4 regions of the Streptomyces sp. NPDC096132 genome follow, and region 2 is predicted to be linked to each of the others. Evidence: riboswitches for the same ligand, from Rfam matches in the RefSeq annotation. Region 2 holds a riboswitch; each other region holds the start of a gene.
What was found. A riboswitch is a leader RNA that binds a small molecule or an ion and turns the genes downstream of it on or off. The one in region 2 is predicted to bind thiamine pyrophosphate.
Positions count from the first base shown of each region.

Region 1: another riboswitch for thiamine pyrophosphate. It lies ahead of thiC (phosphomethylpyrimidine synthase ThiC); the one in region 2 lies ahead of ACIRF9_RS07595 (hypothetical protein).
Region 3: another riboswitch for thiamine pyrophosphate. It lies ahead of ACIRF9_RS34430 (thiamine ABC transporter substrate binding subunit); the one in region 2 lies ahead of ACIRF9_RS07595 (hypothetical protein).
Region 4: another riboswitch for thiamine pyrophosphate. It lies ahead of thiO (glycine oxidase ThiO); the one in region 2 lies ahead of ACIRF9_RS07595 (hypothetical protein).

Region 1 is NZ_JBIWGA010000014.1:252,965-260,462, forward strand. Features, by position in the region: gene ACIRF9_RS31055 (LysR substrate-binding domain-containing protein) at 1-258, opposite strand, end outside; gene ACIRF9_RS31060 (VOC family protein) at 377-772, shown strand; partial or broken gene ACIRF9_RS31065 (thiamine biosynthesis protein ThiC) at 924-1,076, opposite strand; gene ACIRF9_RS31070 (DUF3825 domain-containing protein) at 1,183-2,436, opposite strand; gene ACIRF9_RS31075 (DUF4241 domain-containing protein) at 2,787-4,073, opposite strand; gene thiC (phosphomethylpyrimidine synthase ThiC) at 4,213-6,015, opposite strand; TPP riboswitch at 6,008-6,196, opposite strand; gene ACIRF9_RS31085 (YibE/F family protein) at 6,502-7,498, shown strand, end outside.
Region 2 is NZ_JBIWGA010000002.1:705,183-712,680, forward strand. Features, by position in the region: gene ACIRF9_RS07565 (LLM class F420-dependent oxidoreductase) at 1-24, shown strand, start outside; gene ACIRF9_RS07570 (hypothetical protein) at 274-567, shown strand; gene ACIRF9_RS07575 (prenyltransferase) at 698-1,768, opposite strand; gene ACIRF9_RS07580 (class I SAM-dependent methyltransferase) at 1,765-2,499, opposite strand; gene ACIRF9_RS07585 (glycosyltransferase family 4 protein) at 2,493-3,950, opposite strand; gene ACIRF9_RS07590 (TetR family transcriptional regulator) at 4,161-4,823, shown strand; gene ACIRF9_RS07595 (hypothetical protein) at 4,824-5,414, opposite strand; TPP riboswitch at 5,447-5,622, opposite strand; gene ACIRF9_RS07600 (ferredoxin) at 5,711-5,944, opposite strand; gene ACIRF9_RS07605 (aldehyde dehydrogenase) at 5,952-7,409, opposite strand.
Region 3 is NZ_JBIWGA010000017.1:170,853-178,350, reverse strand. Features, by position in the region: gene pyrH (UMP kinase) at 1-723, shown strand, start outside; gene frr (ribosome recycling factor) at 897-1,454, shown strand; gene ACIRF9_RS34445 (phosphatidate cytidylyltransferase) at 1,454-2,728, shown strand; gene ACIRF9_RS34440 (SRPBCC family protein) at 2,911-3,360, shown strand; gene rlmN (23S rRNA (adenine(2503)-C(2))-methyltransferase RlmN) at 3,458-4,564, shown strand; TPP riboswitch at 4,588-4,695, shown strand; gene ACIRF9_RS34430 (thiamine ABC transporter substrate binding subunit) at 4,766-5,884, shown strand; gene ACIRF9_RS34425 (ABC transporter permease) at 5,860-7,498, shown strand, end outside.
Region 4 is NZ_JBIWGA010000002.1:440,957-448,454, reverse strand. Features, by position in the region: gene pknB (Stk1 family PASTA domain-containing Ser/Thr kinase) at 1-1,405, opposite strand, end outside; gene ACIRF9_RS06395 (thiazole synthase) at 1,572-2,366, opposite strand; gene thiS (sulfur carrier protein ThiS) at 2,372-2,572, opposite strand; gene thiO (glycine oxidase ThiO) at 2,569-3,735, opposite strand; TPP riboswitch at 3,733-3,845, opposite strand; gene ACIRF9_RS06380 (hypothetical protein) at 3,901-4,281, shown strand; gene ACIRF9_RS06375 (NAD(P)/FAD-dependent oxidoreductase) at 4,314-5,561, shown strand; gene ACIRF9_RS06370 (Rv2175c family DNA-binding protein) at 5,679-6,044, shown strand; gene thiE (thiamine phosphate synthase) at 6,077-6,724, shown strand; gene metF (methylenetetrahydrofolate reductase [NAD(P)H]) at 6,851-7,498, shown strand, end outside.

The DNA.
Region 1 (7,498 bases), on a different contig from region 2:
CGCGTCCGCCGCCCTCCGCAGCGCCTCGTCCATCTTGGCGACCAGGGGAACCAGGTCATCGGCCAGCTGACGCCCGACCGTCGTGAGGCGCACGGTTCTGCTGGTCCGCTCGAACAGCGTTCCTCCGATCCGCCGCTCAAGCTTCTTGATCACCTGGCTGACCCGCCCCGTCGTGACGCGCAGCCGCTCGGCCGTGCGGCCGAAGTGCAGTTCCTCGGCGAGCGTCAGGAAGGTCTCGATCTCCACCCGTTCCAGCACGGTCCCCCCGGCGTTTAGTCATGCTCAACGAACGTATGCCGATCCTGCCTTGATGGCGAACTCCCCCCGGCGGATCGTGAGAGGCGTCCCCCCTCACTCCACCACCGAGGAAGCCGCCATGACCTCTTTGCACGTGAAGGCCTTCGACCACCTGGTCCTCAACGTCGGCGATGTCGAGCGGGCCCTGGACTTCTACGCCGGACACCTCGGCCTGGAGCCGGTACGCGTCGACGAATGGCGGGCCGGCAAGGTCCCGTTCCCGTCGGTGAGGATCACCCCCGACACCATCGTCGACCTGGTCGGCCGGGCCCGCGGAGAGTCCAACGTCGATCACATCTGCCTCACCGTGGATCCCCTGGACTGGGACGAGATCATCACGTCGGGCGCCTTCACCGTCCTCGAAGGCCCCGTACAACGCTTCGGCGCCCGCGGCACCGCCACATCGGTCTACGTCCAGGACCCTGACGGCAACACCGTGGAACTCCGCTGGTACCCACAGGACACCCCGACCTGACCAACCTCAGAACCGGAAAGATCGCCCTCGCCCCGTGACCGCCCCGATCCCCAAACCCGACCCGGCCGACCGAGCGGGGATCCGCGCTTCGCTGCCGCCAAGCCCTCACGGCGACAGGAAACACGGACCGCTTACGCCCGAACCTCCTTCCTCAGTCGGCGATCGGCAGGTAAACCCTGTTCCCGCTGGCCGCGAACTCCTTCGACTTCTGGGCCATGCCCTCCTCGATGCCCTCCCGGCTCCCGCCGTGTGCTCGGCGAATGTCCGGAGAGATCTTCATCGAGCAGGAGATCAGACCGCAGAGCCACGTAGGCCGACCTATAGCTCTCCCTTAAATGCCGCCGGTCAGCCTCATTCACATAGCTACGTCCATCAATCAGGGGAATCAATCCCTGGACAACAGAAAATCCCTACGGATTGAGCCAGTCGCGATCCGGCCTGGCCAGCAAACGCGCATTGTTCAATGCGGCATGAAGCGGAAGAACGGTTTCACCCGTATATTCCACAAGCTCCCCAGTTTCCTCGCTGACCTGCCTCCTTGCAACGAGGGCCAACTGGGCCTTACCAGAGCCATCAAGGGAAAGAGGAAGCAGCAGTTGAATTTCCCCTCGATGGTACTGAGGAATCGCCGTTTTGTAATTTCTCATCAGCCGCTTGATGGCGGCATCCTTAGCTGCCATTGTAAATGCTAGCGCAAGTTGAGGGGACTTGCGATACTCGGCCGGATACCGGTCAATGTTATCCCGGATGAAGTGATCAGAGTCCAGCACCAAGTCTTTGCGCGGATCGAAAAAGAGAACTGACGGGTCGTCCCAGTATTTGGCCATCTGAGGTCGCGGACTAAACACACCGCTCACGCGGTTGTCACTTGCCTTCACCCAGTCGAAGAAGCGCCAAGAGCATCCATCATCCGCCGGGCTCTTGGCCACAAAGAACCCATAAATATCCTCTTGGCTATCCGTTACCAGGCCGGTATTGAATGCAGCATGAGAGATTCCACCTTTCAAGCCATAGGCGATCAGTCCGTCTTCAACGATCTTAGCGAAGGTGTACCTGATGTAGCTGATCAGGATCGGAAAACGAGCACTACCTCCACCCGGACCGTCACCCTCATCCCCTGAAGCAGGGCTCTGAAAATCCCACACTTCACGCTCCGCGAGAAGCGCGAGTTTCTCCCAATTAGAGTCGTGATAAGCTGAGAATTTCTCCCACGGCGCCCTCGGGTCAAGGCGCTTTACATGAATCGCCTGGAGCCCGCGCTCTGTCGGCTTAGCAAAGTACTCGACATCTTCACCTGCGATTAGCTCCGCACGTCCACTAGATGTCATGACGCTTGAGTGATGTACAAACACCAGATTCTCACTGGCCCCACCGGATACGCCTCGAATGAATCCGAATCCCTTGGCGAAGTCGAAGTTATCGACAACTCCCTGGATTCGCTGGGGTGGACTCTCCAACTCGACGACCCTGGGGTCCTTGCCAGGAACTGGCTCGGTACGGATCAATACCGGCTCGCCCTTCACCAAAGTGCGATAGCCGACTCCAGGAAGAACACTTCTATGAACGAAGGCCCTCGTCCCGTCCGGGACGTCGATCGACCCGAACCCCTTCTTGTCGTCGAACCAGGCAACAGTGGCTGCTCGCAGCTCGCTAGCGTCACTCATGGCCCAGTCCTACCGCATCCAGTCATGGTCTCGAAGCCGCTTTGTCAGGAAGGGCTCAGGATGCGGTCAAATCCCCTCACAGGCGATGTTCTACCTAGGTGGCGGGGTGCCCGCCAAGGACACCGATCGGTTCTGGCACCTCATCGAATCCGCGCGTCCTCCGCGGCCTCCACCGGCAAGTCCCTCGACGATGCTCTGCTGAGCCTGCTCACCGACCGTCGACCACTGGAGACCCTGAGTACGCGGCGCGATTCGACAAGGTGCACGACCGTCTGTACCGGTGGGACGCCTGGGCCGCCGCACACCTAATGGGCAGCGAGCGCCAGCCGCGATGACAGGGCTCGGTCCGCTCAGAGCAACCGCAGGTCGGGCAGATAGCCGATCAGGACCGTGACGCACACCGGCTTTCCCGTGCTTGCACGTCCCAGCCATACGGGATACATGCCGTCCCCGCCGGTATAGAAGGAGACGAGGTCACTGTCGGTCGCCTCATCCGTGGTGCGGATGTACCCGTCACTGATGCTCTCTCCTGCGTCGTCCTCCTGGTCCTTGAGGTAGCGCCGGTACTTGTCCGCGAGTACGTCCCACCCCGAGGCGTCAGCGAAGGACCCCGCAGCGCAGTCCGTGTCGAAGCCGAAGATCTCATCCTCACGCAAGAGCCTGAGGTCGTCCTCCTCGGTGAGCGCCAGCTCCCACGACCCGACCGGTTCTTCCCCGAGCAGCAGACGGACAGCGACTTCCTCCTCCACGGGGAAGCGCTCGTCCTCGTACTGGCTCTCATAGGCAACCACGGCAGCCTGCATGAGGTAGTCGCCCGGAGGGATCCGCTCGGACAGCTCACGACGAGCGCCGTGACCCTTGGTGAGGGGGTCCTGGACGACCAGCCTGCCGCTGGGCACACGAAGAGCCGCGATGTTCCGTATTGCGCTGACCGTCATCTCCGGCTCGAAGCTCGTCGCGATACGTGTGCCTGGCTCGAACAACTCCTTGAGGTGGGCTGGTCGGGCCGGACGCGGAGGCACCCAGAGAGAAGGTCGGCCATCGGTGACGCGGTCTACGCACCATGCCTCGGTCTCGCTCGCAGTGGCGTCCACAAAGTCCGGTTGCTGTCCCGGCGGCAGCGGTTTCGACAGGAGCAACTGCCTGACACCACATACGCCGAACCCCGATCTGTCATGCCATCGGTTCTCTTCGGGAATGTTCGCGGGCGTGTGGCGTGACGGTCCTCGCACCCCCTTCGGTTCGCTCACCTTGCGCCCTTTGCCTCCTGGAAGGAGGTCCATATAGGTACGCCCGGCGTCGGGGGCGAACTCGGTTTGCTCCTCGGTGTCATAACGCCATGCCCCAAGGCGGCGCAGGAACAGGCGGCCGGGTTCGAGCAGGCGCCAGTCCGCCTCCCTGGTCCGCCGTCCCTGATCGTCGTACGCCCATGCGCCCACGTGGGATTCACCCCAGGCCACCAGATGCACCTCGACTGGTGAGGTTCGGCCCTCCAGCCGGTGCACCATCACATAAGGCTTTCCCACACGGTCCCGTGCTTCGGCCGCGGCGGGCGAGAGCGGGTGGACCACGGTCCGGGAGGCCAGATCCCATCCCTCAGCGAAGGACACCTTCACCGTCTGCTCAGCATCCCGCATCACGCCTCCCGAGCTGCACCGATCATGCTCCTGCTGTTTCGAGGAACCATAAGGGCGGCATACGACAACCGGCGCTGCCATGGAAAGCAGTGCGACAGGCGGTACCCGGATCAGTCGACCGCGGGCACCGCCCGGAGCCTCAGTCCGCGAGCGGCAGATACACCCTGTTCCCGCTCGCCGCGAACTCCTTCGACTTCTGGAGCATCCCCTCCGCGACCTCCTCGGGAGACGCCCCCTCGGCCGCCGCACCACCGAACCGCTCTGTGATGCTTTGGCTGATCTTCATCGAGCAGAACTTCGGCCCGCACATCGAGCAGAAGTGAGCGGTCTTCGCGGGCTCGGCCGGCAGGGTCTCGTCATGGAACTCCCGTGCCGTGTCCGGGTCGAGGGCGAGGTTGAACTGGTCCTCCCAGCGGAACTCGAAGCGGGCGTCGGACAGCGCGTCGTCCCATTCCTGTGCACCGGGGTGCCCCTTGGCGAGGTCGGCTGCGTGGGCGGCGATCTTGTAGGTGATGACGCCGGTCTTGACGTCGTCACGGTTGGGCAGGCCCAGGTGTTCCTTGGGCGTGACGTAGCAGAGCATGGCCGTGCCCCACCATGCGATCATCGCGGCACCGATGCCGGAGGTGATGTGGTCGTACGCCGGCGCGACGTCCGTCGTCAGCGGGCCGAGCGTATAGAACGGAGCTTCATCGCAGATCTCCTGCTGAAGGTCGATGTTCTCCTTGATCTTGTGCATCGGGACATGGCCCGGGCCCTCGATCATGGTCTGTACGTTGAAACGCTTGGCGATCGTGTTGAGTTCCCCGAGCGTGCGCAACTCCGCGAACTGCGCCTCGTCGTTGGCGTCCGCGATCGAGCCGGGCCGCAGGCCGTCGCCCAGCGAGTAGGTGACGTCGTAGGCGGCGAGGATCTCGCAGAGTTCCTCGAAGTTCTCGTACAGGAACGACTCCTTGTGGTGCGCCAGGCACCAGGCCGCCATGATCGAGCCGCCGCGCGAGACGATGCCGGTCTTGCGGCCCGCGGTGAGCGGGACATACGGGAGGCGCACGCCCGCGTGGACCGTCATGTAGTCCACGCCCTGCTCGGCCTGCTCGATGACGGTGTCCTTGTAGATCTCCCAGGTCAGTTCCTCGGCCTTGCCGTCGACCTTCTCCAGGGCCTGGTACAGCGGCACCGTGCCGATGGGGACGGGGGAGTTGCGCAGCACCCACTCACGGGTGGTGTGGATGTTGCGGCCGGTGGAGAGGTCCATGACCGTGTCGGCGCCCCAGCGGGTCGCCCAGGTCATCTTCTCGACCTCCTCCTCGATGGAGGACGTGACCGCCGAGTTGCCGATGTTGGCGTTGACCTTCACCAGGAACCTCTTGCCGATGATCATCGGCTCGATCTCCGGGTGGTTGACGTTGGCCGGCAACACCGCGCGGCCCGCCGCGATCTCCTCGCGGACCACCTCGGGGGAAACGTTCTCCCTGAGGGCCACGAACTCCATCTCGGGCGTGATCTCTCCCCGGCGCGCATACGCGAGCTGGGTGACCGCCCCGCCGTCCCGGCCGCGGCGCGGCAGACGCGGCCGCCCCGGGAACACCGCGTCGAGATTGCGCAGTCCGCCCCTCGGCGAGGTGTGCTTGATGCCGTCGTCCTCGGGACGGACGGGACGGCCCGCGTACTCCTCGGTGTCACCGCGAGCGATGATCCAGTTCTCACGCAACGGTGCCAGGCCCCTGCGTACGTCCGTGTCGACGAGCGGATCGGTGTACGGGCCGGAGGTGTCGTACAGCGTGACCGACTGCCCGTTGGTGAGGTGCACCTGGCGGACCGGCACGCGCAGGTCGGGGCGAGTGCCCTCGACGTACCCCTTGTGCCAGCCGATGGACTTCCCGACCTCCTGGGACTTTTCGTCCTGAATGGAGGCAGGCGTGCGTGCGTCCTTGTTGGTCATGAGACCTACTCCCTACGCCGGCATTACCCGGTAACAGGTTCGGCGGTCGACGCAGCGGCTACCGTCTGCCGACGTTTCATGTGAAACATCACTCGGCTCAGTGACGTTCCACGTGAAACATCGCGAAGACGGAGGTCAGCGCCCTCTCAGCCCGGTGCTCCGAGCTCCCGCGTGTGCAAAGGTGGCACCACGCTAGCGTCATTTGTGGCGCGGTGAACAGTGGGCCTCTGCCGTTCTTGCGATGATCGGGCGGTGACCACGACACACCAGCCCCCGTATCCTCCACCCGAGCCGCCTCGCAGGCCCGGAGCCAGTGGCGGCCCCGGAAACGGTCCGGGAAACGGTCCTGGCGGCGGCCTCGGACACGGTCCTCTGGGTGCTCCTGCGAGCGCTCCTCGAAGCGGTCCCGCTCAGGGCCACGGCGACGACCGCGACTTCGGCGCCAGTCAGGTCCGTGAGCCTGGTCCCGGATACGGCCCCGGCCCGATGGGCCCGGGACCGGGCAGGGGTCACACGCCTCCCCCGCGTGAGGGATACGGCGGAGGTCACTGGCACCGCGACGGTTCCGGATACGTCGGGGATCACGGGCATGACTTCGACGAGGGATACGCCGGGGCCCACGAGCAGCGCAACGGTGCGGCTTACGGCCAGGGCCCCTCTCAGGGAGCCGGGCCGGGTGACGGCGGAGGCCACGGGCACGGGCACGGCCCCGGTGACGCTCACCGCGGCGGGCACGGGCACGGACCCGGTGACGCTCACCGCGGCGGGCACGGGCACGGACCCCATGACGTCCCCGGGGGCGGGCAGGGCGCCGGTTCGGGTGGCGGGCACGGGCATACGCATGGGCACAGCCACAGTCACGGCCCGGCCGCCCCTGTCTCCAAGCATCTGCGCAAGGTCATCGCGGCCATCCTCATCCCGTTCGCCGCGGCGGTCCTGGTCGGGCTCGTGGTGCTGTGGCCGGGCGGTGCCCCGGCGCACGAGCGCACCGGGGTCGGCTTCGACCGGCAGACCCAACAGGCCACGGTCACCAAGGTGGTGAGCGTGAGCTGCCAGTCGGTGAACGCCTCCGGTGGCACCTCGACCGGCGGCACCTCCACGGCCGAGGGCTCCTCCGCCGAACAGCAGGGGAACGGCACCTGCAAGAAGGCCACGATCCGCGTGGACACCGGCGACGACAAGGGCCGTACGTTCACCGAGATCGTCCAGCCGGACCAGTCACGGCAGTTGCACGAGGGCGAGAAGGTCGTGGTCGCCTACGAGCCCTCGGCGCCGAAGGACCTGCAGTACTCGGTCACCGATGTGAACCGCCGGGTCCCGATGGCCGTGTTGGCGCTCATCTTCGCGGTCGCCGTCGTGATCGTCGGACGGCTGCGGGGCGTCATGGCGCTGGTGGCCCTCGCCGCCAGCTTCCTGATCCTGAACTTCTTCATCCTGCCCGCGATCCTGCAGGGCTCGAACCCGCTGCTCGTGGCCGTGGTGG
Region 2 (7,498 bases):
GTGCTGGCCGACCTCAACGCATAGAGCCCTCGGCGATGCGTGGAGCCCTCGGCTCACTTCCCCCGCAGGGACGGTCCTTTCGGTGAGGTGAGGAGACCCGGCGGAACGGGTCGTCGGGGTCGCCGGACGTCCTCTCCCCCCTCAAGGGGGCAGGATCATCGAGGACCCCTTCGAACAGTCCCCCCGGAAGGATCAAATCCATCCCAACGGGAGCGAAATGACGGCCCCTCGGAGAGCAGGTTTCGGAGGTGCCGCGAGGGCTACCCGTCGGGCATGTCCCCTCGATATCGCAACGGTGCGAACCAGGCCGGCACGGTGATCGCCGTGGTGGCCGACGTCATGGCCCTGATCCTGGGTCTGTGGATCCTGATGTACCTGCTGGACGCCAACCGCGGCAACGACTTCGTGCAGTTCGTCCACGACGTGGCCCGCTGGCTGGCGGGCTGGTCGCACGATCTGTTCACGTTCGACGAGGCGTGGGCGAGGGTGGTGGCCGGGTACGGCTTGGCGGCGGTGGTGTACCTGTTCGTGGGACACGCGATCGCCAATCGAGTCCACCGCCACTGAAGCGCCCCTGAAGGGGCGCGGGGCTGGATCGATATACGGCCCCGGCGCGGGGCGCGAGCAGCCACTCGCGGCCCGCACCCGCCGTCCGACCCGCACACCCGAGTTCTCAGGCGCCCCCACCCGCCGGAGGCTACCCGCAGCAGTCGGGGTCCAGGCCCAGCGGCAGGTGTTCACCGCCGAACACCGCACACGTGGCCTCATGACCCCCCAGCGCGGCGACGGCCAGCAGCAGCGATCCCGCCGTCCATGTGGTCAGCTCCTGCGGCCAGATCGCCTCGTCCTCGAAGACGTAGCCGGTCCAGTACAGCCCGGACTCCGTGTCCCGCAGGTGCTGGATGGACTGCAGGATCTCCAGCGCGCGGTCGGACTCGCCCATCGCCCACAGGGCCAGGGCGAGTTCGGCCGACTCCCCGCCGGTGACCCACGGGTTGGGCACGACACAGCGCACCCCTAGCCCGGGGACGACGAACCGGTCCCAGTCCGCCTCTATACGGGACTTGGCGTCCGCGCCCGTCAACGCGCCGCCCAGCACCGGGTAGTACCAGTCCATCGAGTAGCGGTCCTTGTCGAGGAACCGCTCGGGGTGGCGCCGTATGGCGTGCCGCAGCGCGCCCGCCGCCAGTTCCCAGTCCGGCTGCGCCTCCTCGCGCTGCTCGGCGATCGCCAGCGCGCAGCGCAGCGCCTGGTGGATCGAGGAGGAGCCGGTGAGCAGCGCGTCCGCGGTGGGGGTGCCGTCGTCGTCGCGGCGCCAGCCGATCTGCCCGCCGGGCTGCTGCAGCCGCAGCACCCACTCGACGGCCGCGTAGACGGCCGGCCACATGCGGTCCAGGAAGGTGTCGTCGCCGGTCGAGAGGTAGTGATGCCAGACGCCTACGGCGATGTAGGCGACGAAGTTCGACTCGCGGCCCCGGTCGGTGACGTCGTCGAAGTCCCCGTCGGCGTAGGCCGCGTACCAGGAGCCGTCCTCGTTCTGGTGCCGGGCCAGCCACAGGTAGGCGCGTTCGGCGGCCTCGTGCTCGCCCGCCGCGTCCAGGGCCATGGCGGCCTCGGTGTGGTCCCACGGGTCGAGATGATGGCCCCGGAACCAGGGGATCGCGCCGTCCTCCCGCTGTACGGCGAGGATGCCTTCGACGGTCGTGGCGGCCTGCTCGGCGGTGAGGACCCCGGGCAGGACGAGGTGTTCTGTCCGGGGGGTGGTCACCGGTCAGCCACCTGCGGGAGGTGGGGCTTGGTCGCGTACGCCACGAAGCTCTTGCCGATCAGCGGGTTCAGCGTCTGCTCGGCGACCCGGGTGGCCAGCGGCTTCTTCATGATGTCCCAGACCAGCAGCTTGTGGTACGCCCGTACCGGCAGCGCCTTGTCGTTGTCGACGCCGAACGCGCACTTCAGCCACCAGTACGGCGAGTGCAGCGCGTGCGCGTGATGGGTGCCGTAGGGCTTCAGTCCCGCCTCGCGGATCTTGGCGAGGAGTTCGTCCGCCTTGTAGATGCGGATGTGGCCGCCCTCGACCTCGTGGTAGGCGTCGGAGAGCGTCCAGCAGACCTTCTCGGGGCCGTAGCGCGGGACGGTGATGGCGATCCGGCCGCCGGGCCTGAGGACGCGGACCATCTCCGCGAGGACGCCCTTGTCGTCCGGGATGTGCTCCATGACCTCGGAGATGATGACGACGTCGAAGGACTCGTCGGGGAAGGGCAGGGCGAGGGCGTCGCCCTCCATGGCCGTCGCGGTGGCCCCTTCCGGTGCCTCGCCGGCCTCCTTCATCGCCGCGAACCACTTGGCGACCTCGCGGATCTCCTCGCCGTTCTGGTCGAGGGCCACGACCTGGGCGCCGCGCCGGTAGCACTCGAAGGCGTGCCGGCCGGCCCCGCAGCCGAGGTCCAGGACTCGGTCGCCCGGCGCGAGCGGGAACCGGGAGAAGTCGACGGTCAGCACGTGGCCCTGCTTTCGCGATCGGATGCGTCGGTTGCTTCGGATGCTCGGGAGGCGTCGGACGCCCGGGGTGTGCCGGACGCGCGGGATGCGTCCGACGCCGGGGAGACGACGTCAACATCTTGGGGCACCGGGTACGCGGGCCGACGGGCGCCCCCGGATATGGCCTCGCGGTACCGGGCCACGGTCCCTTCGGCCGCCCGCGCCCAGGTGAAGTTCCGCAGCACCCGCTGCCGTCCGGCCGCGCCGAGCCGTGCGCGCAGGCCGGCGTCGCCCAGCAGCCGGCCGAGCCCGGCCGCCAGCGCGCCCGCGTCGCCCGGCGGTACGGCGAGGCAGGTCTCCCCGTCCCGTCCGGCGACCTCGGGGATCGCCCCGCCGGTGGTGGCGACGAGCGGTGTCCCGGTGGCCATGGCCTCGGCGGCGGGCAGCGAGAAGCCCTCGTACAGGGACGGCACGCAGGCGACCTCGGCCGAGCGCACCAGGTCGACGAGTTCGGCGTCGGAGATGCCCTTGACGAACTCGACGGCGCCTTCGAGGCCGTACCGCTCGATCGCCTGGGCGACCGGGCCCTCGGCGGGGCGCTTGCCGACGACGACGAGATGGGCGCCCGGGTGCTCGGTGCGCACCTTCGCCAGCGCCTCGACGAGGAAGACCAGGCCCTTGAGCGGCACGTCCGCGCTGGACGTCGTCACGATCCGGCCCGGTACGACGGCGACGGACGGGTCGGGCGAGAACAGGTCGGTGTCGGCGCCGATGTGGACGACGTGGATCCGGTCGTCGCGGACGCCGAGGTGGTCGACGATCTCCTGGCGGGAGGTGCCGGAGACGGTGAGCACGGACGGCAGCCGGCGCGCGACGCGCTTCTGCATCCGGGTGAACGCGTACCAGCGGCGCACGGAGTACCGCCGCTGCCATCCTTCGGCGGCGTCCAGCTCCAACTGCCGGTCGACGGTGATGGGGTGGTGGATGGTGGTGACGAGGGGTGCGCCGACGTCTCCCAACAGCCCGTATCCGAGGGTCTGGTTGTCGTGCACGACGTCGAACTCGCCGCGGCGGGCGCGCAGATGGCGGCGAGCGCGCAGGGAGAAGGTCAGCGGCTCGGGGAAGCCGCCGGTCCACATGGTCGCGACTTCCAGCGCGTCGATCCAGTCCCGGTACTCGTCGCGTCCGGGCGTGCGGAAGGGGTCGGGCTGGCGGTAGAGGTCGAGGCTGGGCAGTTCGGTGAGGGAGAGCCGGTCGTCGTGGCCCTCGTCGAGCACCGGATACGGCTGGGACCCGATCACCTCGACGCGGTGGCCGAGGCGGGCCAGCTCCCGTGAGAGATGCCGTACGTAGACGCCTTGGCCCCCGCAGAACGGGTTCCCCTTATAGGTGAGGAGCGCGATGTTGAGCGGTCGTTCGCCGTCGGCCGCGAGGTCGTGCCGGGACCCCGCCTGACTGGCCTCAGCGGTCACTCCGGGCCCCCTTCTGCCTGCGATGTCCCGCGAGACTACGACGGGACGCTAATCTAGAACAAGTTTCAGACTTGATCGTTCGGGAGGCTCTGAATCTACCGGCAGGTAAGAGTGCTGGGAGCAGTGGATCAGGTGATTCACGCCACGACCGGCACCCCCTGTCATGCTGTGCGATCACCGACCCTCACCGACTGTCACGGAACGGGACCCATGCCTGCGGAAGACTCCACCCAGCGCCCCTCCCCCAGTCTCGGCTCCGCTCGACCGGGGGGACCCCCACCCTCCCCCCTCACGGAGCGGCAGGAGGCCCGCCGCCGGCGCATCCTGCACACGAGCGCGCAGCTGGCCAGCCGGGGCGGTTTCGACGCGGTGCAGATGCGGGAGGTCGCGGAGTCCTCGCAGGTCGCCCTCGGCACGCTCTACCGCTACTTCCCCTCCAAGGTGCACCTGCTGGTGGCCACCATGCAGGACCAGTTGGAGCAGATGCACGGCACGCTGCGGAAGAAGCCCCCGTCCGGCGACCGCCCTGCCGAGCGCGTCGCGGAGACCCTGATGCGCGCCTTCCGCGCCCTGCAGCGCGAGCCGCACCTGGCCGACGCCATGGTCCGCGCCCTGACCTTCGCCGACCGCAGCGTCTCCCCCGAGGTCGACCAGGTCTCCCGTCAGACGACGGCGATCATCCTGGACGCGATGGGCCTGACCGACCCCACCCCCGAACAGCTCTCGGCGGTCCGCGTCATCGAGCACACCTGGCACTCGGCCCTGATCACCTGGCTCTCCGGCCGCGCGTCCATCGCCCAGGTACGCATAGACATCGAAACGGTGTGCCGCCTGATCGACGTGACGGACCCGGAGCAGCGGTCGTCGGGCTGATCACCGCAGGTCGCGCAGGCGGAGGCGGACCGGTCCGTCCGGCTCCTCGCACCCCGGCCCGTGCAGGTCCAGCGAGCCCAGGTCGGCGGTGATCACCGCGCCGGGCGCGAGCAACGCCCCGTCGAGCGCGAACTCCATCCGCGTTCCCGCCCCGGCCGGCGGTACGAACTCCTCCGGCTCCCCGAGCGGCAGGTCACCCGCCAGCTCCTGACGCAGGCCGCGACCGTCCCGCCAGACCTCGACCACGGTACGCGCGCTCACGGCGGACACGGCCCAGCCGCACCAACGGCCGGAGCCGATCAACGAACCGAAGCCGATGATCGGCACTCCGTCCTCACCCAGGGCGTCGGACGCCGTGTCGGAGACGGAGAAGGCGAGGTCTCCGAGGATCTCCGCCTCGACGCACAGGGCGTGCACGGGGGCGACCCGCGTGGCCGGGTGCAGGGACCAGCCCACGACCGCGGCGAACGCGCGCGTCGGCAGCTCCGGGCTGTCGAGGCCGACGCCGAAGTACATGCCCGGCAGGCGGCGCACGGCTTCGCCACCCTCGATGATCCGGATGTCGGCCGCGTCGTACCGGTGGTCGGTCATGGCCGCACGCTACGGCAGCGCACGACATGCGAAAACCTACGAGACGGGTTCCCTTCGCCGGTATTACCCGGATCAGGTGATGGGGGTCGCCTTCCAGCCCTACTGCTGCTTTCCGGCCTCTCAGCCCGACCGTCGACGTCGGCCTCAGCGGATGCCTTCGCGTCTCGCCAAAGTCGGCTACTCCGGTCGAACTCCCTCACTCGCCTCGTAGGCCAATACCAGGATAAGCCGGACAGAAGCGGATGGAACCCCCCTGAGGGAAGATTTTTTCCTTCTCTCAGGGGGTCCAGGGGATCTCAGTCCTCCGGCGGGAACACCGCCTCCCCGCTGCCCACCAGCGTGACCGTGATCGCCTCCACGGGGCAGCTCTCCGCCGCCGCCAGGACCCGCTCGTTCGCGTCCGTGTCCGGGTCGGCCGGGTGGGACTGACGGGCGGAGTCGAGGCGGAAGCCGTCCGGGGCGTGGTGGACGCACTGGGCGGAACCGATGCAGAGGGAGCGGTCGACCTCGACGTGCCAGCGATCCCCCATGGCGGCCTCAGCCCTCCCAGCCGGCCGGCAGATGGATCATCTTGTGCTCCAGGTACTCCCCGAACCCCTCCGGTCCGAACTCCCGCCCGAGCCCAGAGTTCTTGTAGCCGCCGAACGGGCCGAGCATGTCCAGGCTGAAGGTGTTGACGGAGTACGTCCCCGTACGGACCTGCCGGGCGATCTCGACGCCGTGCGCCACGTCCGCCGTCCACACGCTGCCGCTCAGCCCGTAGTCGGAGTCGTTCGCGATCTTCAGCGCCTCGGACTCGTCGCCGTAGGGGAGGAGACAGATCACCGGGCCGAAGATCTCCTCGCGGGCGATCCGCATGGAGTTGTCGACGTCGCCGAAGAGCGTCGGCTCGACGTACCAGCCGCGGTCCAGGCCCGCCGGACGGCCCCCGCCGGTGAGGACCTTCGCGCCCTCCTTCTGCCCGATCCGGATGTAGTCGAGGTTGCGGCGCTGCTGCCGCTCGGCCACCAGCGGGCCCACCTGGGTGGCCGGGTCCAGCGGGTCGCCGACGACGAGGGCGCTCGCCGCGGCGGCGAAGGCGTCGGCGAACTCGTCGTAGCGCGAACGCGGCAGGAGGATGCGGGTCTGGGCCACACAGGCCTGTCCGTTGTTCATCCAGGCGGCGGAGACGATCCCGGGGACGGCGGTGGCGAGGTCCGCGTCCGGCAGGACGACGGCGGCCGACTTGCCGCCCAGTTCCAGGGTCACGCGCGTGAGGTTGCGTGAGGCCACTTCCATGACCCGCCTGCCGGCCGCGACCGACCCCGTGAAGGACACCTTGTCGACACCGGGGTGCCCGACCAGGTACTCGCTCACCTCGCGGTCCGCCGGGAGGACGGACAGCACCCCCTCGGGCAGCCCGGCCTCCCGCGCGATGTCGGCCAGGATGTACGCGTCCAGCGGCGACTCCGGCGACGGCTTGAGGATCACCGAGCAGCCGGTGAGCAGCGCGGGCGCGAGCTTGGCGGCGGCGACGAACTGGGGGACGTTCCAGGGGACGACGGCCGCGACCACGCCGACCGGCTCACGCCGGACGAGGATCTTCCCGAGCACACCGTCGCGCCGCTCCTCGTACGTGAAGTTCCGCGCGACCGTGATCGCCGCGTCCCACACCATCATCGCGCCGAGGGCCTGCGCGAGGACGCTCCAGGAGTACGGGGAGCCGTTCTCGGAGGAGATCACGCGGGCGATCTCCTCGTGGCGCAGGGCGATCCCGTCCTTGATGCGGGTGACGACCGCGAGCCGTTCGTCCAGGGACAGCCGCGGCCAGGGCCCCTCGTCGAAGGCCCGCCGGGCGACGGCCACCGCGCGATCGACATCGGCCGTCGAGGCATGGGGCACCCGCCCGATGACCTCCTCGGTGTGCGGCGAGATCACCTCGATGACGGCATCGCCCAGGGGGTCCGTCAACTCTCCGCCGATGAACAGCTTTCCGTGTTCCACGAACTCGGCCATGGCCACTGCCTTCGTCTGCATCGTTTCTGACGGTGTTTCAGGAACTGATACCAGTTCTAGTTAAACTAGGCCAGAGTCGCTGCCGAATA
Region 3 (7,498 bases), on a different contig from region 2:
GTACACGGCCGGTTTATGCTGAAGCTGTCCGGCGAGGCATTCTCCGGTGGCGGGGGCCTGGGTGTGGACCCCGACGTGGTGCACAAGATCGCCCGCGAGATCGCGGCCGTGGTACGGGACGGCGCGCAGATCGCGGTCGTCATCGGCGGCGGCAACTTCTTCCGCGGCGCCGAACTCCAGGTGCGCGGCATGGACCGGGCCCGCTCCGACTACATGGGCATGCTCGGCACCGTCATGAACTGCCTCGCCCTCCAGGACTTCCTGGAGAAGGAGGGCATCGACAGCCGGGTGCAGACCGCCATCACCATGGGGCAGGTCGCCGAGCCGTACATTCCGCTGCGCGCCGTGCGGCACCTGGAGAAGGGCCGAGTGGTCATCTTCGGCGCCGGTATGGGCATGCCGTACTTCTCCACCGACACCACCGCCGCCCAGCGCGCCCTGGAGATCGACGCCGAGGCCCTGCTGATGGGCAAGAACGGGGTCGACGGGGTTTACGACTCCGACCCCAAGACCAACCCCGAGGCCGTCAAGTTCGACGCCCTCGGCTACGGCGAGGTCATCACACGCGACCTCAAGGTCGCCGATGCCACCGCCATCACGCTGTGCCGTGACAACAAGCTCCCGATCCTCGTCTTCGAGCTTCTGACAGAGGGCAATATCGCTCGTGCCGTCAAGGGTGAGAAGATCGGCACGCTGGTGGGTGAGCAGGGCGGCCGGGCCTGACCGGTGAACCCCGGTCCGTACGACAACACCTGACCGGGGGACGGACCCTGGTCGGAGGATGGACAATGTCCTGCCGGTCGGGAACCGTGCAGGAAGAAGACGCGACGCAGCCGGCCGCCGCCACCGACAGTGAACCGCAGCCGGGCCTTACTCAAGACACGCAGGAGCAAGTGGTGATCGAAGAGACCCTCCTCGAGGCCGAGGAGAAGATGGAGAAGGCCGTCGTGGTCGCCAAGGAGGACTTCGCCGCGATTCGCACCGGCCGTGCGCACCCGGCGATGTTCAACAAGATCGTGGCCGACTACTACGGCGCGCCGACGCCGATCAACCAGCTGGCTTCGTTCTCCGTGCCGGAGCCGCGCATGGCGGTCGTGACCCCGTTCGACAAGACGGCGCTGCGCAACATCGAGCAGGCCATCCGTGACTCCGACCTGGGCGTCAACCCCAGCAACGACGGCAACATCATCCGGGTGGTGTTCCCCGAGCTGACCGAGGAGCGCCGCCGCGACTACATCAAGGTCGCCAAGGGCAAGGCCGAGGACTCCAAGGTGTCCATCCGTTCCGTGCGCCGCAAGGCCAAGGACGCGATCGACAAGCTCGTGAAGGACGGCGAGGTCGGCGAGGACGAGGGCCGCCGTGCGGAGAAGGAGCTCGACGACACCACCGCGAAGTACGTCGCCCAGGTGGACGAGCTCCTGAAGCACAAGGAAGCGGAGCTGCTCGAGGTCTGATGAACGACTCTTCCTGGGGCTCTCCGCCTCAAGCCGGGGCACACGGTTCACGAACCGGGGCACAGCCCGCGTACTGGGGACCCGTCGACCAGGGGCCTGTCCAGGGGGCTGCCCCGGCGGGTTCCGCGTACGATGCGCCTGAGGCGCAGCAGACTCGCCCCATGCCCATCGTCCCCGACGGACCCGCACACGGCGGAAACCAGGATGACGACCCGGGGGCCGCTCGGACGGGCGGCCCCCTGTTCCGAGACGAGACGTACCCCTCCGGGACGCCGGACGGGACGTCGTACCGGCCCGGGACACCGGACGGGACGTCGTACCGCCCAGGTACGCCCGACGAGGCGTTCCGTGCGGAGACGTTCCGCCACGAGACCCCGTCGGCACAGCCCCACGCGGCGGTGCCGCAGAATCCGGAATCCATGCCCGACGCCCCACAGCCCGCGCCCGCCCCGCAGAAGAAGAGCGCGGGCCGAGACCTGGGCGCGGCCATAGGCGTCGCGGTCGGGCTCGGTGTGGTGATCGTCGCGTCGCTGTTCATCGTCAAGGCCGTGTTCGTCGGCGTGATAGCGGTCGCCGTCGTTGTGGGTCTGTGGGAGCTGACCAGCAGGCTGCAGGAGCGCAAGGAGATCAAGGCACCGCTCGTGCCGCTCGCGCTCGGCGGCGCCGCGATGGTCGTCGCCGGATACGTCCGGGGGCCCGAGGGCGCCTGGGTCGCCATGGCCCTGACCGCGCTGGCGGTGTTGGTCTGGCGGATGACGGAACCGCCGGAGGGCTACCTCAGGGACGTCACGGCGGGTGTCTTCGCCGCCTTCTACGTCCCCTTCCTGGCCACGTTCGTCGCCCTGATGCTCACCGCGGACGACGGGTCGCAGCGCGTCCTGGTGTTCTTCCTCCTGACGGTCGTCAGCGACACCGGCGCCTACGCCGTCGGCTGGCGCTTCGGCAAGCACAAGCTCGCTCCGCGGATCAGCCCCGGCAAGACCCGTGAGGGACTGCTGGGGGCGGTGTCCTTCGCGATGGTCATGGGCGCGCTGTGCATGCAGTTCCTGATCGACGACGGCACCTGGTGGCAGGGGCTGCTGCTCGGCCTCGCGGTCGCGGCCAGCGCCACGCTCGGCGACCTCGGCGAATCCATGATCAAGCGGGACCTGGGCATCAAGGACATGGGCACGCTCCTCCCCGGTCACGGCGGCATCATGGACCGCCTGGACTCCCTCCTGCCGACGGCTCCGGTCGTGTGGCTGCTGCTCGTGCTGTTCGTCGGGTCCGGCTGACCGGCGGTTCGTACGGGCACGTACGGGTACGTGCGCGAGGTCCGTGGGGGCCCCGTCCCGATCGCTCGGGGCGGGGCCCTTTGCCATGGCCCGGCGGGCCGCGGAGTGGGACGATTTCCTCTGGAGGTCTTTCTCCGGAGGCCCTTCTCCGGAGGTCCTTTCCCTGGAAGGGGGCGGGCGTCATGTCCGACTTCCGCGAATCGATCGACGTCGACCGCAGCCCCGAGGATGTGTGGGCGTACCTCATCGACCCGTCCCACCTGCCCGAATGGCAGGCGAGCGCGGTATCGGCCGAGCCGCTCGACCCCGGGCCGGTCGGTGTCGGCTCCCGGGTACGCGTCACCCGGCACGTCGGCCGCCGGGACATCCCGATGACCATGGAGTACACCGAATACGACCCGCCGCACGCCTGGGCCATGCAGGGCGTCGACGGCCCCATCCGCGGGCACGTCCACGGTGAGATCGACCCGCTCGACGACGGCCGCCGCTCCCGCGTGACCATGGAACTCGACTTCGAGGGCAAGGGCATCGGCAAGGTCCTGCTGCCCCTGGTCGTCCGCCACCAGGTCCGCAAGGAGTTGCCGCTCAACGAACGACTGCTGAAGAACCGGCTGGAGCACGGGATGGCGTAGACCGCGTACCGCCGGCGCGAGAGGCGGCGTGGACCGCGCACCCGCCGGGGTCGCTCCGATCGGGTCACCCGATTGGATCTGCGACACTGGTACGGCCATGCCTAAGCCCGGAGAACTCACCTTTGTCGCGCCGCGCGGAGCCAAGAAGCCGCCGCGGCACCTTGCCGATCTCTCGCCCGCCGAGCGGAAGGAAGCGGTCGCGGAGATCGGTGAGAAGCCGTTCCGTGCCAAGCAGCTTTCGCAGCACTACTTCGCGCGGTACGCGCACGACCCGGCGGAGTGGACCGACATCCCCGCCGGGGCGCGGGAGAAGCTGCGGGAGGCGCTGCTTCCCGAGCTGATGACCGTCGTACGGCATCTGTCGACGGACGAGGGCACCACCCGTAAGACGCTGTGGCGGCTGTTCGACGGCACGCTCGTCGAGTCGGTGCTGATGCGGTACCCGGACCGGGTGACGATGTGCATCAGCTCGCAGGCGGGATGCGGGATGAACTGCCCGTTCTGCGCGACCGGGCAGGCGGGGCTGGACCGGAATCTGTCCACCGCCGAGATCGTGCACCAGATCGTCGACGGGATGCGGGCCCTGCGGGACGGGGACGTGCCCGGGGGGCCCGCCCGGCTCTCCAACATCGTCTTCATGGGGATGGGGGAGCCGCTCGCCAACTACAAGCGCGTGGTCGGGGCGATCCGGGCGCTCACCGACCCCGCGCCGGACGGGCTGGGGCTCTCGCAGCGGGGGATCACCGTGTCGACGGTCGGGCTGGTGCCGGCCATCCACCGGTTCGCCGACGAGGGCTTCAAGTGCCGGCTCGCCATCTCGCTGCACGCGCCGGACGACGAGCTGCGCGACACCCTCGTCCCCGTGAACACGCGGTGGAAGGTGCGCGAGGTCCTCGACGCCGGGTTCGAGTACGTGGAGAAGTCCGGACGGCGCCTGTCGATCGAGTACGCGCTCATCCGGGACATCAACGACCAGGCATGGCGTGGGGACCGGCTCGGGCGGCTGCTGCGGGGCAAGCCCGTGCATGTCAACCTCATCCCGCTGAACCCGACTCCCGGCTCCAAGTGGACCGCCTCCCGGCCCGAGGACGAGAAGGCGTTCGTCGAGGCCATCGCGGCGCACGGGGTGCCTGTCACCGTCCGGGACACCCGTGGTCAGGAGATCGACGGTGCCTGTGGTCAGCTCGCGGCCACCGAGAGGTAATCTGGCCAGGCCATCACATCTTCATATTCCGACAGGGGAGCGCCACAGCGCTGAGAGTGCGGCAACCAGGCCGCAGACCCTCTGAACCTCGCCCAGGTCATTCTGGGTAGGAAGTTCGGTCACCGCTCAAGCTGTTGTGCCCCGCCCGGGTCGTCCGGGCGGGGCCGCGTCTCTTCCTGGCCAACCCCAGGAGGACATCCAGTGCACACCAAGACGATCGTGGCCGCGGCCATAGGGCTCGGCCTCGTCACGCTGTCCGCGTGCGGTTCCGGCGACGCGGACGCCGGGGGAGAGGGATCCGGCTCCAAGACCGTCACCCTCGTCAGCCACGACTCGTGGGCCGTCTCCAAGAGCGTGCTCGCCGACTTCGAGAAGGAGTCCGGGTACAAGGTCAAGGTCCTCACGGACGGCGACGCCGGGCAGGCCGTCAACAAGGCCGTCCTCACCAAGGACAACCCGCAGGGCGATGTCTTCTTCGGCGTCGACAACACCCTGCTGTCGCGCGCCCTCGACAACGGCCTGTTCCAGTCGTACGAGGCGAAGGGGCTGGACCAGGTCGGCAGCGAGTACCAGCTCGACTCCGGCAAGCACCGGGTCACACCGATCGACTACGGCGACATCTGCGTCAACTACGACAAGAAGTACTTCGCCGACCACAAGCTGGCCCCGCCCACGTCGTACGACGATCTGGTCAAGCCCGCGTACAAGAACCTCCTCGTCACCGAGAACGCCTCCACGTCCTCGCCCGGCCTCGGCTTTCTGCTCGGTACCGCCGCGCAGTACGGGGATGGGGGCACCTCCCGCTCGAGCGAAGCCGAGAGTGGGGGAGGCTGGGAGGGCTACTGGAAGCAGCTGAAGGCCAACGGTGTGAAGGTGGTCGACGGCTGGGAGCAGGCCTACAACGAGGAGTTCAGCGGATCCGCCGGCGGCAAGAAGGCGGGGGCCGACCGGCCGCTCGTCGTGTCGTACGCCTCCTCGCCGCCCGCCGAGGTGATCTACGGCGACCCCAAGCCGAGCACCGCCCCGACCGGGGTCGCGACCGGCACCTGCTTCCGGCAGATCGAGTTCGCCGGGCTGCTGAGCAACGCGCGCAACAGCGCCGGCGGCAAGGCGCTGATCGACTTCCTGATCACCAAGGAGTTCCAGGAGGACATGCCGCTCAACATGTTCGTCTACCCGGTGCTGAAGGGCGCGAGCGTGCCCGCCGAGTTCACGCAGTACGGGCCCGCCGCCAAGGACCCCGAGACCATGGACCCGGCGAAGATCGCCGACCACCGTGACCAGTGGGTCAAGTCGTGGACCTCGCTCGTACTGAAGTAACCCCCGCGAAGCGGCGGTCCCCAAGCGCGGCGCGGCTCGGGCTCATGGTCCTGCCCGTCGCGTTCTTCGGGATCTTCTTCGCCTACCCCGTCGCCGCGATCGTCGCGCGCGGACTGAAGGTCGACGGGGCGTGGCGGTTCGGGCGGCTGGGGGAGGTGCTGGCCCAGTCCGACATCCGGCACGTGCTGTGGTTCACCACCTGGCAGGCGCTCGCCTCCACCGCGCTCACCCTGCTGGTGGCGCTGCCCGGGGCGTACGTCTTCGCGCGCCTCGAGTTCCCCGGCAAGCAGGTGCTGCGGGCCGTGGTCACCGTGCCGTTCGTGCTGCCGACGGTCGTCGTCGGTACGGCGTTCCTGGCGCTCGTCGGGCGCGGCGGACTCCTGGACGACCTGTGGGGCGTACGGCTGGACACGACCGTGTGGGCGATCCTGCTGGCGCATGTCTTCTTCAACTACGCGGTCGTCGTACGGACGGTGGGCGGGCTGTGGGGCCAGCTCGACCCACGGCAGGAGGAGGCCGCGCGGATGCTGGGCGCGTCCCGCCTGCGGGCCTGGCGCACGGTCACCCTGCCCGCCCTCGGGCCCGCCGTGGCCGCGGCCGCGCTGATGGTCTTCCTCTTCACCTTCACCTCCTTCGGTGTGGTCCAGATCCTCGGCGGACCGACCTTCTCCACCCTCGAAGTGGAGATCTACCGGCAGACCTCCGAGATCTTCGACCTGTCCACGGCGGCCGTCCTGACGATCGTCCAGTTCGTGGCGGTGGGCGCGATCCTCGTCGTACACGCCTGGACCGTACGGCGGCGGGAGACCGCGCTGCGGCTGGTGGACGCGAACCTGACCGCGCGGCGGCCGCGCGGGGCCGGGCAGTGGGCACTGCTGGCCGGGGTGCTCGCGAGCATCGGCGTGCTGCTGGTGCTGCCGCTCGCCGTGCTGGTGCAGCGGTCCCTGGACGCACCGGACTTCGCCTACTACCGGGCGCTGACCAGCGAGGACGGCAATGTCTTCCTGGTCCCGCCGATCGAGGCGATCGGCAACTCGCTGGAGTACGCCCTGGCCGCGACCGTCATCGCGGTGGTGATCGGTGGGCTGGCCGCGGCGGCGCTCACCCGCCGGGACGCCGGACGGCTCGTCCGTGGCTTCGACGCGCTGCTGATGTTGCCGCTGGGCGTGTCCGCGGTGACCGTCGGCTTCGGGTTCCTCATCGCGCTGGACGAGCCCCCGCTGAACCTGCGGAGCAGCTGGATCCTCGTCCCGCTCGCCCAGGCGCTGGTCGGCGTCCCCTTCGTCGTACGGACCATGCTGCCCGTGCTGCGGGCGGTGGACCAGCGGCTGCGCGAGGCGGCGGCGGTGCTGGGGGCGTCGCCCTGGCGGGTGTGGCGGGAGGTGGACCTGCCGATGGTGCGGCGGGCGCTGCTCGTCGCGGCCGGGTTCGCCTTCGCGGTGTCGCTCGGGGAGTTCGGCGCGACCGTGTTCATCGCGCGGCCCGACAACCCGACGCTGCCGGTGGCGGTGGCGCGGCTGCTCGGGCGGGCCGGTGAGCTCAACTACGGGCAGGCGATGGCCCTGTCGACGATTCTGATGGTGGTGTGCGCGGTGGCCCTGCTGGTGCTGGAGA
Region 4 (7,498 bases), 260 kb from region 2:
CCGACTTCAGCAGCTCCTTGGCCTTGTCCAGCCGGGAGCCCGTCACGTCCGGGACCTTCACGGTCTGCGGGCCGTCGGAGACGGTGAGCGTGACCGAGTCGTGCTTGCGGATCTTCGCGCCCGGCTCCGGGTCCGTACCGATGACGTTCCCGCGCTTGATCGTGTCACTGTAGGCGTGCTCGATCTTGCCCACTTCGAGGCCGGCCGCCTCCAGCCGCTGCTCCGCCTGGGCCTGGGACTGCGTCAGCACCGCCGGGACCTTGGTGAACTGCCCGGAGTTGATGTACCAGACGCCGGCGCCGACGCCGATCACCAGCAGGACGACGGTGACGAGGGCGAGCAGCCCGCGCGGGGGCCGTCCGGAGCGGCGCCGGGGCGGCGGGGGCGGGGGGCTCTGGAACCGGGAGGTGCGGTTGAGGGGGTCGTCGCCGGGCTCGTCCTCGTTGACCGGCAGCGGTCTGGGCACGGTCAGCGAGCGGGGGATGACGCTGGTGCGGTCCTCGGCGTTGTCGTGCGCCGCGGACACGGCCTGCGGCGGCAGGGCGTCCAGCTGCGCCTCGGTCAGCGCCCCGCGCGCGTCCCGTACCTGCCCGAGCAGCGCGACGGCGTCGTGCGGCCGGACGTCCCGGGTGCGGGCGGTGGCCGACGCGACGAGCTCGTCCAGCCCGAAGGCCAGCCCCGGCACAGCGGCGGAGGGCGGCGGAACGTCCTCGTGGAGATGCTTGTAGAGCACGATCGCCGGGGAGTCGCCGTCGTGCGGCTTCTCGCCGGTGAGCATCTCGTAGAGCACGACACCGCACGCGTACACGTCGACCCGGGGGTCGGCGGCGCCGGGCTGCTCGATCTGCTCCGGCGCGAGATACGCGACCGTCCCGAGGACGGCCCCGGTGGTGCTGGTCACGGTGTCCACCGACCGCACCAGCCCGAAATCCGCGACCTTGACCCGGCCGTCGTCCCCTATCAGCACGTTCTCGGGCTTCATGTCGCGGTGCACGAACCCGGCCCGGTGCGCGGCGCCGAGCGCGGCGAGCACGGGCTCCAGGATGTCGAGCGCGGCCCTCGGCTGCAGCGCCCCGCGCTCGCGCAGCACGTCCCGCAGCGTGCACCCGGCGACGTACTCCATCGCGAGATACACATACGACCCGTCCGCCCCCTGGTCGAACACCTGCACGACATTGGGGTGCGCGAGCCGCGCCACGGACTTGGCCTCACGGATGAACCGCTCGACGAACGCCCCGTCGGCCGCGAGCGCCGGATGCATCACCTTGAGCGCGAGCACACGGTCGAGGCGGGTGTCCACGGCCCGATAGACCGTGGCCATCCCGCCCACCGCGATCCGCGCCTCGACGCGATACCGACCGTCGAGCACCTGCCCGACCAGAGGGTCCTGAAGGGTCGTGTCCACGCAGCGAGTCTACGAGCCACGACTGACACCACCCCGACTTCCACCCCTTCGGAGCAGGACTGCAGCCGACCTGTGACGCGAACCACGCCCCGAGGGACGGGGGCGCGCAGGCCCGGGGCGCGCCCCTCGGGGCGTGGTTCGCGGCGGGGCGGGAGTGGGCCGGCGGTCAGAAGGCGGGGCGCTCGGGGTCGAGTGCCGCCAGGCCCTCCGCGGGAGACGACGCCTCGGCGAAGTAGCGGCGGGGGATCCGGCCTGCCAGGCGGGCCAGCCGACCCGCCTCGACACCGGCCCGCATGGCCGACGCCATCCGCTCGGGATCCGCCGCCCGCGTCACCGCCGACGCCAGCATCACCCCCGCACACCCCAGCTCCATCGCCAACGCCACGTCCGACGCCGTACCGGCCCCCGCGTCCAGAATCACCGGCACCCGCGCGTGCTCCACGATCAGCTGGAAGTTGTGGGGGTTGCGGATCCCGAGGCCGGACCCGATCGGCGACCCCAGCGGCATCACCGCCGCGCACCCCACGTCCTCCAGCTTCCGCGCCAGCACGGGGTCGTCGTTCGTGTACGGCAACACCGTGAACCCGTCGTCCACCAGCGTCTCCGCCGCCTCCAGCAACTCCACCGGATCCGGCAGCAGCGTCCGCTCGTCGGCGATGACCTCCAGCTTGACCAGATCGGTCCCGAGCGCCTCCCGCGCCAGCCGGGCGGTCAGCACCGCCTCCCCGGCCGTGAAGCACCCCGCCGTGTTCGGCAGCACCCGGATGCCCAGCCGCTCGAGCACCGACAGCACCGAACCCCGGACAGTGGGGTTCACCCGCCGCATCGCGACCGTCGTCAGCTCGGTCCCGGACGCCACCAGCGCCCGCTCCAGCACCTCCAGGCTGGGCGCACCCCCCGTACCCATGATCAGACGGGACGAGAAGGACGTACCCCCGAGGACGAAGGGATCGTCGGCCACGGCGCTCAGCCTCCCTGCACGGCGGTGAGGACTTCCACGCGGTCACCCTCGGAGAGGGCCGTGGCGGACCACTCCGCGCGCGGGACGACCGTCTCGTTCAGCGCGGCGGCCACCCCGGTGGGCGCCGGCGTCAGGGAGCGTACGACGCTGTCGAGGGCCGTACCGGGAGCGACCGCCCGCCGCTCCCCGTTCACCGAGATGTTCATGCGGGCTGCTCCAGGAGGGACGCGGCACCGAAGCGCCGGGGCGTGAAGGGACGGGCCTCGTCGGGAAGTTCACCGGTGGCCAGGGCGTGCGCCAGCGCGTCGCCGGTCACCGGTGTCAGCAGCACCCCGTTGCGGTAGTGCCCGGTGGCCAGCAGCAGCCCGTCCAGCTCCGTCGGCCCGAGCAGCGGCGCGTTGTCGGGGGAGCCCGGCCGCAGTCCCGCGTGCGTCTCCGTCAACGGCAGTTCCGTGATCCCGGGCACCAGCTCGTGGGCGTCGCGCAGCAGCTCGTACACGCCCCCCGCCGTCACCGTCGTGTCCCAGCCCAGCTCCTCGCTCGTCGCGCCCACGACCAGCTCGCCGTTCTCCCGCGGCACCAGGTACACCTGGCTGCCGCGCACGACGGCCCGCACGGTACGGCTCAGGAACGGCCCGTACCCGGGCGGCACCGTCAGCCGCAGCACCTGCCCCTTCACCGGCCGCACCGGGGGCAGCACGTCCTCCGGGACGCCCGCCAGCCGCCCGCTGAGGCTCCCCGCCGCGAGCACCACCTGCCCCGCCCCCAGGGCCGTACCGTCACCCGTCACGACCCCCGCGGCCCGCCGGCCCACGACGGACAGCCGCTCGGCCCAGGCGCGGTGGAAGACCACACCCGCCCGCTCGCAGGCGGCGACGAGCGCGTCGGCCAGCCGCCGGGGGTCGACCTGGTGATCGCCGTCCACCCGCAGCCCGCCCCGTACGCCGGGCGCGAGCATCGGCTCCAGGCGCCGGCACTCCCGTCCGGTGAGCCACTCCGACTCCAGCCCCGACCGCGCCTGCAGCGCGTGCAGGTCCCGCAGATGGGCGCGGTCGTCGGCGTCCAGCGCGACCGCGAGCGTGCCGCACCGGCGATAGCCGAGGTCCAGCCCGGTGACCTCCGTCAGCTCGGCCGCGAAGTCCGGATAACGGCGGGCGGAGGCGAGGTTCAGGCCGAGCAGGGTCTGTTCGCCGTGGTGCAGTTCGGTGACGGCGGCCAGCATCCCGGCCGCCACGCGCGCGGCCCCGCCGCCCGGCTCGGGGTCCACCACCGCCGTGGCGAACCCGCGCTGTGCGGCCCGCCACGCCGTGACGAGCCCGATGATCCCGCCCCCCACGACCAGGACGTCGGATGTACGTGTACGCGACATGGGCGTCCAGCCCCTCCCTTCGCCGGCATGACCCGGATCAGGTTCGTACGGTCGGAGGCCGGCCAGCCTCCCTCTCAGCCCGGTGCGTCCGGGCTCCCGCGAGTGCTCTACGTTGGCCACACCCTAGCCCGTGGTTCCGCGCCTCTGTAAAGGGAGCCTTTCGTCATGCCGCGCTCGCTCGACGGTCTCGTCCTCGCCCCCGTCGCCGACCAGGCCCCGGGTCAGGTCGGCACCCGCACCCGCTTCACCTACCACGAGCGGGACGGCGTGATCTGGGCGGACTACGCGGGCGGCGACGTCGTACGAGGACATCTCGTGGGTACCCGGGAGGGGGACCGGCTCGACTTCCGGTACGTCCAGCTCAAGCACGACGGCACGACGTCCTCGGGGCACTGTGTCTCGACCGTCGTCGAACTGTCTGGGGGTACCTCCCAGGCTTTCGGCTCTGGGGGAGGGCGGGTGCGGCTGGAGGAGACCTGGGCCTGGGAGTCGCAGGAGGGCAGCGGTACGAGCGTTGTGGAGCAGGTCACGGCGCACGACGGCTGACTGACAAATCGTCAGTTGTCTATGGTGATCAGGTGAGTGAGCAGAGGCGGGAACCAGACGGTCGGGCGGGGCGGCGCGTGGTCGTCGTCGGTGCGGGCATGGCCGGGGTGCAGACCGCGGTCGCCCTGCGCGAACAGGGCTTCGACGGCACCGTGACGCTGATCGGCGCCGAGCCCCACCAGCCCTACGACCGGCCCCCGCTCTCCAAGGCCGTCCTGCTCGGCAAGGCCGAGGGCTCCGCCTTCGACGTCGACTTCGAGAGCCTCGGCATCGAACTGCTGCTCGGCCGCGAGGTGCTGGGCCTGCGCCCCGCCGTCCACGAGGTGGACACCGAGGCCGGGCCCGTCCCGTACGACGTCCTCGTCCTCGCCACCGGCGCCGAACCGATCCGGCTGCCGGGCGCCGAGGGCGTGCCCGGCGTCCATCTGCTGCGCACGCTGGACGACGCCGAACGGCTGCGGCCCGTGCTCGCCCGGCAGCACGACATCGTGGTCGTCGGGGCCGGCTGGATCGGCGCCGAGTTCGCCACCGCCGCGCGCGAGGCCGGCTGCGCGGTGACCGTCGTGGAGGCCGCCGACCGGCCCCTCGCCGGCGCCCTGCCGGCCGAGGTCGCCGCCCCGATGGCCTCCTGGTACGCCGACAGCGGCACCGCTTTGCGCACCCACGCGCGCGTGGAGCGTGTCGAGTCCGGCGCGGTCGTCCTCGACGACGGCTCCCGGCTGCCCGCCGGCGCCGTCGTGGTCGGCATCGGCGCCCGCCCCGCCACCGCCTGGCTGGCCGGCTCCGGCGTCGAGCTGGGCGCGCACCGCGAGGTCGTGGCCGACAACCGGCTGCGCACCTCGGTGCCGGACGTGTACGCGGTCGGCGACTGCGCCTCCTTCCCCTCGGGCCGCTACGGCGAACGGCTCCTCGTCCACCACTGGGACAACGCCCTCCAGGGCCCGCGCACGGTCGCCGCGAACATCCTCGGCGCGGCCACGGACGAGCCCCCGGTGGTCTACGACCCGGTGCCGTACTTCTGGTCCGAGCAGTTCGGCCGCTTCGTCCAGTACGCGGGCCACCACGCGGTGGCCGACCGCATGGTGTGGCGCGGCGACCCGACGGGCCCGGCGTGGAGCGTCTGCTGGCTGCGGGAGGACCGTCTGGTGGCTCTACTGGCGGTAGGGCGCCCACGCGATCTCGCCCAGGGCAGGAAGCTGATCGAGACAGCACGCCGCATGGACCCGGAGGCTCTGTCGGACCCGGCCCGCCCCATGAAGAACGCGACCGCGGTTCCCTAGGGGCGCGGGGCTGTGACATGAGCGGCTCCGCCGCGTGGGCGCGACCAGCCCCCACGGCGCCGCACCCGAAGAACGACCCATCGCGGCCCGCCCGGACATGCGCCTACCCTTGACCCCGTGACCGAGATTGACGCAAAGACCGATGCTCTCGTCCCCGCCTGGCTCACCGTGCCCGACATCGCGGAGATGCTCGATGTCGACGTGATCCGCGTCCGGCAGCTGATCAAGGAGGGTCAGCTCATCGCCGTACGCCGGGGTGAGAACCGCGCGCTGCACGTCCCCGCCGCCTTCATCGACGGGGACAAGGTCGTCAAGGGCCTCACCGGCACCCTGACGCTCCTGCGGGACGACGGCTTCACCGACGAAGAGATGCTGGAGTGGCTCTTCACGCCCGACGAGAGCCTGCCCGGCACCCCCGCACAGGCCCTCAGCGAGAATCGCGGTACGGAGGTGAAGCGCCGCGCCCAGGCGCTCGCCGTCTGAGGCAACCAGTACCGACACAACGGGGGACACCGATGACCGACACCGCCCGCGCCCGTCTCGCGGACGCCCGGCTCTACCTGTGCACGGACGCCCGCACCCGCGAGGGTGACCTCCCGGAGTTCCTGGACGCGGTCCTCGCGGGCGGCGTCGACATCGTGCAGCTGCGGGACAAGGGCATGGAGGCCGCCGAGGAACTGGAGCACCTGAAGGTGTTCGCCGAGGCCTGCGCCCGGCACGGCGGACTCCTCGCGGTCAACGACCGGGCGGACGTCGCCCACGCCGCCGGTGCCGGCGTCCTCCACCTCGGCCAGGGCGACCTGCCGGTCCCCGCGGCCCGCGCGATCCTCGGCGACGACGTCCTCATAGGCCGCTCCACGCACGCGGAGGCGGAGGCGGAGGCCGCCGCCGTCCAGGAGGGCGTGGACTACTTCTGCACCGGCCCCTGCTGGCCCACCCCCACCAAGCCCGGCCGGCACGCCCCCGGCCTCGGCCTGGTCCGGCACACGGCCGCCCTGGGCACCGACCGCCCCTGGTTCGCGATCGGCGGCATCGACCTCGGCAACCTCGACGAGGTGTTGGAGGCGGGCGCCCGCCGGGTCGTGGTCGTCCGGGCGATCACCCGGGCGGACGATCCGGGTGCCGCGGCGGCGGAGTTCGCGAAGCGACTGCGCAACCTCTGACGCCTCCGAGGCCCCAGGGGGTTTTCGGTCGGAACACCTGTCCGAAGGGTGGACAACAAGCCGACAATTCGGGCAAATATCCGGCATTCGGTTGGGTGACCGTCGGCCCCTGGTTAACCTGCGGGTATGGCCCTCGGAACCGCATCCACCAGGACGGACCGCGCACGCACCGTGCGCGACATCCTGGCGACCGGCAAGACGACCTATTCGTTCGAGTTCTACGCGCCGAAGACGCCCAAGGGCGAGCGGAGCCTGTGGGACGCGCTGCGCAGGGTCGAGGCGGTCGCCCCGGACTTCGTCTCGGTGACGTACGGCGCCGGCGGCTCCACCCGGGCGACCACGGTCAAGGAGACCCAGCAGATCGTCGTCGACACCACGCTCACCCCGGTGGCGCACCTCACCGCCGTGGACCACTCCGTGGCCGAGCTGCGCAACATCATCGGCCAGTACGCCGACGCCGGGATCCGCAACATGCTCGCCGTGCGCGGCGACCCGCCGGGCGACCCGATGGGCGACTGGGTCCCGCATCCGAGGGGTCTCACCTACGCGGCCGAGCTCGTCCGACTCATCAAGGAGTCGGGCGACTTCTGCGTGGGTGTCGCCGCGTTCCCCGAGATGCACCCGCGGTCCGGCGACTGGGACACGGACGTCGCGCACTTCGTCGACAAGTGCCGGGCGGGCGCCGACTACGCCATCACGCAGATGTTCTTCCAGCCCGAGTCGTATCTGCGCCTGCGCGACCGGGTGGCGGCGGCCGGCTGCGACACCCCCGTC